Regions from separate parts of the Paenirhizobium cremeum genome, predicted to be linked through region 1. Evidence: predicted binding sites of a transcription regulator. Region 1 holds the regulator's gene; the other holds the start of a gene.
What was found. Region 1 encodes PhoB, which activates phosphate uptake and scavenging genes when phosphate is short. Its sites were predicted from a motif close to TGTCATNNANCTGTCAT; they were not measured.
Positions count from the first base shown of each region.

Region 2: ACLBKR_RS09720 (LTA synthase family protein) is a predicted target of PhoB. The motif match lies at 2,160-2,176, and genes of this name have one in related genera.

Region 1 covers NZ_CP180217.1:127,728-131,994, forward strand. Annotated here, with positions in the region: gene pstB (phosphate ABC transporter ATP-binding protein PstB) at 1-641, shown strand, start outside; gene phoU (phosphate signaling complex protein PhoU) at 690-1,403, shown strand; gene phoB (phosphate regulon transcriptional regulator PhoB) at 1,436-2,119, shown strand; gene ACLBKR_RS00655 (GcrA family cell cycle regulator) at 2,222-2,746, opposite strand; gene ACLBKR_RS00660 (aspartate aminotransferase family protein) at 3,186-4,267, shown strand, end outside.
Region 2 covers NZ_CP180217.1:1,938,384-1,942,650, reverse strand. Annotated here, with positions in the region: gene ACLBKR_RS09720 (LTA synthase family protein) at 186-1,925, opposite strand; gene ACLBKR_RS09715 (NAD+ synthase) at 2,310-3,989, shown strand; gene ACLBKR_RS09710 (TolB family protein) at 4,020-4,267, shown strand, end outside.

The DNA.
Region 1 (4,267 bases):
GCTGCGGTAAGTCGACCTTCCTCAGGACGCTCAACCGCATGAATGACACGATCGACGGTTGCCGGGTCACCGGCAAGATCACGCTCGACGAGATGGACATCTACGATCCGTCCATCGATGTGGTCGAACTGCGCGCGCGCGTTGGCATGGTTTTCCAGAAGCCGAACCCGTTCCCGAAGTCGATCTACGAGAACATTTCCTACGGCCCGCGCATCCATGGTCTCGCCAAGTCGAAGGCCGATCTCGACCAGATCGTCGAGACCAGCCTTCAGAAGGCCGGCCTCTGGAACGAGGTGAAGGACCGCCTCCATGAGTCTGGCACCGGTCTCTCCGGCGGCCAGCAGCAGCGCCTGTGCATTGCCCGTGCAGTCGCCGTCAGCCCGGAAGTCATCCTGATGGACGAGCCTTGCTCGGCACTCGATCCGATCGCGACCGCCAAGGTCGAGGAACTGATCCACGAGCTCAGAACCAACTTCACGATTGTCATCGTGACGCACTCCATGCAGCAGGCGGCCCGCGTTTCCCAGCGCACGGCGATGTTCCACCTCGGTCTGCTGGTCGAGGAAAACGATACCGACAAGATGTTCACCAATCCGGACGATCAGCGCACGCAGGACTACATCATGGGCCGCTTCGGCTGATGTCGCCGCATCCGGTGATCGATCTTCCATTTCAAGGATACCAAGAACATGTCTTCATCGCATATCTACTCGGCCTATGACGAGGAACTGAAATACCTGATGCGCCGCATCTCCGAGATGGGTGGGCTTGCCGAACAGATGGTGGGCGACAGCATTCGCGCGCTTGTCAATTCCGATGCCGCCCTTGCCCAGAAGGTCATCTCCGACGACGTCATCATGGATGCCGCCGAGCGCGAGATCGGCGACAAGGCGATCGTCACCATCGCCCGCCGCCAGCCGGTTGCAGCTGATCTTCGCGAGATCATCGGCGCGCTCAAGATTGCCAATGACCTGGAGCGGGTCGGCGATCTCGGCAAGAGCAACGCCAAGCGCGTCATGGCCGTTCAGGCCACCGGCGTTCCGCGCAAGCTCGCCCGCGGCATCGAGCATCTGTCGGAGCTTGCGCTCGTGCAGCTCAAGGAAGTGCTCGACGTCTACACGACACGCTCGGCCGAAAAGGCCAAGTCGATCCGTGATCGCGACGAGGAGATCGACGCCATCTATACCTCGCTCTTCCGCGAGCTTCTGACCTACATGATGGAAGATCCGCGCAACATCACCAGCTGCACGCATCTTCTGTTTTGCGCCAAGAACATCGAGCGCATCGGCGACCATGCCACCAATATCGCTGAGACGATCTACTACATGGCGACGGGCGCTCAGCCGGAAGGCGAGCGCCCGAAGGAAGACCTGACGGCTACCGTCGGCGCCATCGCCGAGTGAGCCGTCGGTCCTGAGAGAGGTAGTTGAAGTCGATGTTGCCCAAGATTGCTGTCGTTGAGGACGAAGAAGCACTGAGCGTGCTTCTTCGTTACAATCTCGAGGCTGAAGGTTACGAGGTCGAGACCATCCTGCGTGGCGATGAAGCGGAGTTGAGGCTGCAGGAGCGGGTTCCCGACCTGCTCATCCTCGACTGGATGCTGCCCGGTGTCTCGGGCATCGAGCTTTGCCGCCGGTTGCGTATGCGGCCGGAGACGGAACGTCTGCCGATCATCATGCTGACGGCCCGCGGCGAAGAAAGCGAGCGCGTGCGCGGTCTGGCGACCGGGGCGGATGACTATGTCGTCAAGCCGTTCTCGACCCCGGAACTGATGGCGCGTGTCAAGGCCATGCTGCGCCGCGCACGTCCGGAGGTCCTCTCCAGTGTCTTGCGTTGCGGCGATATCGAACTGGACCGCGAGACCCATCGGGTTCATCGCAAGAGCCGCGAAGTCCGGCTTGGGCCGACCGAATTCCGTCTGCTGGAGTTCCTGATGGCTTCCCCCGGGCGCGTTTTCTCGCGTTCCCAGCTTCTGGACGGCGTCTGGGGCCACGACATCTATGTCGACGAACGCACGGTCGACGTGCATGTGGGTCGCCTTCGCAAGGCTCTCAACTTCTCGAATATGCAGGATGTGATCCGCACCGTGCGCGGCGCGGGATATTCCATGGAAGCCTGATTGGGTTTTTCCAGGATCACATTGCGGATACGTTGTGACAGACAAAAAACGGGCCGAAAGGCCCGTTTTTACATTTCCGGTTTTGTCCGAAGACGCCGGACTTTATCGAGCCGACCTACGCCTGTCGCCAATCGGCTGGTAGGCGAGCTTGGCGTGATAGTTGCAATAAGGGGAATTATCGGACGACTCGCAGCCGCAGAAATGGAAATCGTCCTTCATAGGATCGCCGATCGGCCACTTGCAGGTGCGTTCCGTGAGTTCCGTCAGCGCCAGACGCCGGGAAATCGGCACGACCACGTTGCTCGCCGGAGCGATATCGATTTCCTCGATGCCTTCGATCTCGATTTCTTCCTTGAGCATGTTGGCGCCGGCAGGCCGCGCAACGGTGCGGGTGGTGACGCGCGGCGCATAGTTCTGGGCGCGGGGCGGCGTCGCCGTGCGCTTTGCCGTCCGCGTCGTCGCGACGCTGCCGCCGGCCTTGGCGCGGCCCGGGAGGCTGAGGCGGTGAACTTTGCCGATAACGGCATTGCGGCTCACTCCGCCAAGTTGCGCGGCAATCTGGCTCGCGCTCAAGCCTTCGGCCCAAAGCCGCTTCAGCTTTTCTACTCGCTCATCCGTCCAGTTCATGCCATTTTCTCCGCCGGTCGCAATTCGTGCTGGCAGAATCCCTCGCCGTTGCTTCGGAAAATTCCGAAACAAAACTGCCTCGATACTGTCGGTGACTAATTCCGCCGCATGCAATTTCTTTATTGGTTCTTAACCTAGTGTGAGGCTGACTCCGTGACAAGAGTCGGCGGAATCATCGGGAATCGATTTCGAAGTTTTCCCCAACTTGCTACCGAGGCGCGATCATGTTCGCCCATGCGCCGCTTGGCTCTGTCCCTCGACTCCGAGTGGCGAAAATTCCGCTTTTCCGCGGTGTTTCGTTGACAGGGAGGGGCGAAATGACGATAGTGCAGCCGCCGCCGCAAGGCGGCATTTTTGATTTTTTGGACCCGGCGGAACAGGGGTTCCGGTGCGGTCCGCACCCGAAAAGACAAAAGCTCTTCGAAAGGAGTCTTTCGCTATGGCCGAGGCCTCTCCGCTTTATCAGACTTACATGCGCGCTCCGCTGCGTTTCGAGCGAGGCGAGGGCGTGTGGCTGATTACGGAAAACGGAGAGCGATATCTCGATTTCGCAGCGGGTGTCGCCGTGAATTCGCTGGGCCACGCCCACCCTCATCTCGTCGGCGCATTGCGTGAGCAGGCCGATAAGGTCTGGCATCTTTCGAACCTCTATGAGATCCCAGGCCAGGAAAAGCTCGGCAAGCGCCTGACCGAGGCGACCTTTGCCGACCGGGTGTTTTTCACCAATTCCGGTGCAGAGGCGCTTGAATGCGCCATCAAGACGGCCCGCCGCTATCAGTTCTCCAAGGGACATGGCGAGCGGTTCCACATCATCACTTTTGAAGGCGCCTTCCATGGCCGCACGCTGGCGACGATTGCCGCTGGCGGCCAGGCGAAATATCTCGAAGGCTTCGGCCCCAAGGCGCCGGGTTTCGATCAGGTGCCTTTCGGCGATCTGGAAGCTGTGAAGGCGGCGATTACTGACGAAACGGCAGCCATCCTCATCGAGCCCGTTCAGGGCGAGGGCGGCATCCGCACCGCGCCTGCCGGTTTCCTGCGGGAACTGCGCAAGATCTGCGATGACAACGGTCTTCTCCTGATCTTCGACGAGGTCCAGTGCGGGATCGGCCGTACAGGCAAGCTGTTCGCCTACGAATGGACGGGTATCACGCCTGACATCATGGCCGTGGCCAAGGGCATTGGCGGCGGGTTTCCGCTCGGCGCCTGCCTTGCGACAGAAGACGCTGCCTCGGGCATGAAGGCCGGCACCCATGGCTCCACCTATGGCGGCAATCCGCTTGCCATGGCAGTCGGCAATGCCGTGCTCGATGTCGTCCTCGCCGACGGTTTTCTCGAACATGTGCGCGACGTTGCGCTCGTCTTCCGCCAGGGTCTTGCCGAGCTCAAGGACCGGTTCCCCGGTGTCATCGAGGAGATACGCGGCGAAGGCCTTATGCTCGGCATCAAGGCGAAGGTGCCTTCCGCGGAGCTGCTGCAGGCGATGCGCGACGAGCATATCCTCGGCGTACCGGCGGGCGATAA
Region 2 (4,267 bases), 1.8 Mb from region 1:
TTCACAATCGCGGGCCGATGCCATGGAACCATGGCATCCTGCCACGCGGGGAAATATCATTTTCCCGCCAATCCTTTTGGGATGTGCCGGCTATGTCAATGACGCTTTTCTTTCGTCCGCGCAAGATACCGGGCAACGATAATGCGTGGAGCCCGGTCCAATTGCCCTGTCCTTTCGTCGTACCGTCAGGAGGACGGATTGAGACGGTCCGTCATCTCAGGGAAGAAACGTTCGGCGCCGAACTGTTTTCCGAACATCATGTCGTGCTGCAGCAGGCGCAGGTCGCGAATGGCAGGGTCGAGCCTGGTTCCGTCGACGGCCCAGTCGGCCTGGGTCTTGCCGCTGCGCTCGACCAGCAGGTGGCGGTCGAAGACCGTAAAGCGCTCCTGCGCCCGACCGAGGACGCCGGTGTAGTAGGGATGGCGATAGCCTGCCAGCTTGACCACGAGGGAGGGCAACTGGGCGGGGCTGATCGAACCGATATCCTTTTGCACGCCGCGCCTCGACGACCAGACGACCAGCGGCGTTTCATGCTCGCGCTTCATGACATCGAGCGGCGCCCTGCGGGTAGCGACCTGATCCGGCATGTAGCCGCTTTCCGTATAGACCGTGCCAAGCGGCGGTAGGTGGTCGCCAAACATCACGATGATGGTCTCGCGACGGCGCTTCTTCGCCCATTCCATCAGGGTTTTGAGGCTCTTGTCCGCTTCACGCACGCCCTGGGCATAGGTCGCGAGCGTTGCGCGGCTTTCCGAGGAAAGCACCGCTTCATCCAGTTCAACGGTGTTCTTCACATAGCGGTTGGCTTCGTACGGCCCATGTCCCTGCAGGGTGACGGCGAAGAAGAAAAAGGGCCGACCGGTCTCGTCGCCGACGCGCATGATCTCGCGGGTCAACGCTTCATCGGAGGCAAAGATGCCGCGCTTTTCCATTGCGGGCATGGTTTCCTCGGAATCGAAGCTTTCGAAGCCAAGTGCGGAATAGACGTTCGAGCGGTTCCAGAACCAGCTCTGGAAAGGATGGAATGCCTTGCTGGTATAGCCCTTGGATTCGAAGAAGGTGGCGAGCGAGGGCAGCGGGCGGCGTATGTATTGCTGGTATGGAATGCTTCCATAGGGAAGGAAAGCGTTCGAGAAACCGGTAAGCGCCTCGAATTCGACATTGGCGGTCATGCCGCCGAATTCCGGCGAAAAGACGTTGCCCGACTGGTTGGCGCGGATGGTCGGCATCGGGTCGGGCCAGAAGCCCACATTCGAGAGGCGCGTCGGATCCCAGAGCGACTCGCTCATCACCATGATGACGTCGGCGTTGCGACCTGAGAAGAAGCTTGCAGGCACCCGGTCGGCTGGAATGTCCGCTATTGCGTCGCCGTTATAGCCCTCGGGCGCCGAGACATTGGCCATTGGCACGTTGAAGGCGAAGGCGAGCAGGAAGCCGTTATGGCGATAGTTTTCCTGCTGGTCCCACATCATGGGGACGATGTTGAGCCGGTCGCGCAGATAGGAGTAGGAGGTTGCATCCATCAGGGACAGAAAGGCACCGATCAAGGGCAGGGTGAGGATCAGGCGCGTCAGCTTGGAAAGGCCGGAGAGGCGCGGAAAGCGTTGCCAGCTCACGGCGAACAGATAGACGAGAGCACTGAGCGCCGCGAGCGTGGCGGCCAATATGCCGGCGGCCACGACCGGCTTCGCCGCCACCATGACCGGCAGGAGTTCGGCGATCTGGCGACCGAAAAGCAGATCGCTCGGATAGAGCGGATCGGAGAGAAAAAGCTGCTTCTGCCCGGAGAAGAAGGCCGGAAGCAGCGCCAGCGGAATGACCACCAGCGCCGATTGATAGGCACGGCCGAACAGCGCGTCGCCTGCGAGCAGCAGCACAAAGATCACGCCTGCTGCCACGAGACCGGGCCGGGCCGGCGAAAGCATGTAGTCGGGAATATCGACCAGGTTACCCCGGGCAAGCCATTCGCTGCAGATGATCGTGAGGATGGCCAGCAGCAGCGAATTCGCGACCGGCAAGAGAGCGCTTGCAACCTGCTGCCTGCCCACCTGAACAGCAGCGCCATTCCTGGCGGTCTTTGGCGAAACCGCCGGCTCTGAGCCAATCTCGACCACTTTGCTCTCCAGCTATTACGTCACGTTATCCAAACTTCACATAGCTGTCACATAACCGTCATGAATGCCAGATGAACTGACCGTTCAGGCGGTTTGTTCCCACAGGATGCGTTTGGCGCCGATCCATTCCCAAGATCGGCGTTCCGGATTGACGGCCGCATTGCGATTGTCACCGTCACGCGCTACACCTGCCGCATGAGCGATACAACCATTCGACCCGACATCCTGCGCATTGCGATTGCCCAACTCGATCCGACGGTCGGCGATGTCGCCGGCAATCTGGCAAAGGCGCGGGAGGCCCGTGCCGAGGCGGCCGCGCAAGGAGCCGACCTCCTGTTGCTGACCGAGTTGTTCATTTCCGGTTATCCGCCGGAAGACCTCGTGCTTAAGCCAGCCTTTCTCAAGGCGTGCCTGCATGCCGTAGAGCAGCTTGCCGCCGATACTGCGGATGGCGGGCCGGGCGTGATCGTCGGTTTTCCGCGACAGGGGGAGAAGGGCCGGCATAATTCGGCGGCAGTTCTCGACGGCGGCAGGATTCTCGGTCTTCGCGACAAGATCGACCTGCCCAACTACGGCGAGTTCGACGAGAAGCGGGTTTTCGTCGAGGGCGATATGCCGGGGCCGGTGAATTTCCGCGGGGTGCGGCTTGGAATCCCGATCTGCGAGGAGATCTGGAACGATCTTGGCATCTGCGAGACGCTGGCGGAGACGGGGGCTGAGATCCTGCTGGTGCCCAATGGTTCCCCCTATTATCGCGGCAAGGTGGACGTGCGCCATCAGGTAGCGCTGCGTCAGGTGATCGAAAGCGGACTGCCGCTGATCTTCGCCAACCAGGTCGGCGGGCAGGACGAACTGGTCTTCGACGGTGCGAGCTTCGCCTTTAACGCCGACAAGTCCCTGGCTTTCCAGATGAGCCAGTTCGAACCGACCTTGACCGTCACCACCTGGAAGCGGTCTGCCGATGGCTGGCGCTGCAGCGACGGGCCGATGTCGCATATTCCGGAGAAGGAAGAGGCAGACTATCGCGCCTGCATGCTGGGCTTCCGCGACTACGTCAACAAGAACGGCTTCAAGAGCGTCGTGCTCGGCCTTTCCGGCGGTATCGACTCGGCGCTCTGTGCGGCAATCGCGGTCGATGCGCTGGGCGAGGAGAGGGTGCGCACGGTGATGCTGCCTTATCGTTATACCTCGCAGGAATCGTTCACGGATGCGGAGGCCTGCGCAAAGGCGCTCGGCTGCCACTATGACATCGTGCCGATCGCAGAACCCGTCGAAGGTTTCCTGTCTGCGCTGTCGGACATGTTCGAGGGAACGGACAGTGGTATCACCGAGGAAAACCTACAGAGCCGTGCCCGCGGCACGATCCTGATGGCGATCTCCAACAAGTTCGGTTCGATGGTGGTGACCACAGGCAACAAGTCGGAGATGTCGGTCGGCTATGCCACGCTTTACGGCGACATGAACGGCGGGTTCAATCCGATCAAGGACCTCTACAAGATGCAGGTCTACGCTCTTTCCGGCTGGCGCAACGCCCATGTGCCGCCGGGCGGGCTTGGACCGTCGGGAGAGGTCATTCCTGCCAATATCCTGTCCAAGGCGCCGTCTGCGGAGCTTCGGCCGAACCAGACAGACCAGGATTCGCTGCCGCCTTATCCGGTGCTGGACGACATTCTCGAATGCCTCGTCGAAAAGGAGATGGGGGTCGAGGATATCGTGGCCCGCGGCCATGACGTCGCGACGGTGCACCGGGTGGAGCATCTGCTCTATCTCGCCGAATACAAGCGGCGACAGTCGGCCCCCGGCGTGAAGATCACCAAGAAGAACTTCGGCCGCGACCGGCGCTATCCGATCACCAACCGTTTCCGGGACCGCTGACGGCACGTCGGCGGCCTGGCTGGAGGGGACATGCGAAGCTCGCTCGAGATCTTCAATATCCGAACGCGCCGCCATCGCATCGTCTGGCAGACGGATCGGCTCATCGAGGCCCCGAACTGGTCGCCCGACGGCAGCTATCTGCTCATCAACAGCGACGGCCTGCTCTATCGACTGCCGCCCGACGGCAGCGAGGAGCCGCGGCAGATCGATACCGGCTTCGCGACCCGCTGCAACAACGATCACGGCATTTCGCCGGACGGCCGTTTCATCATGCTGTG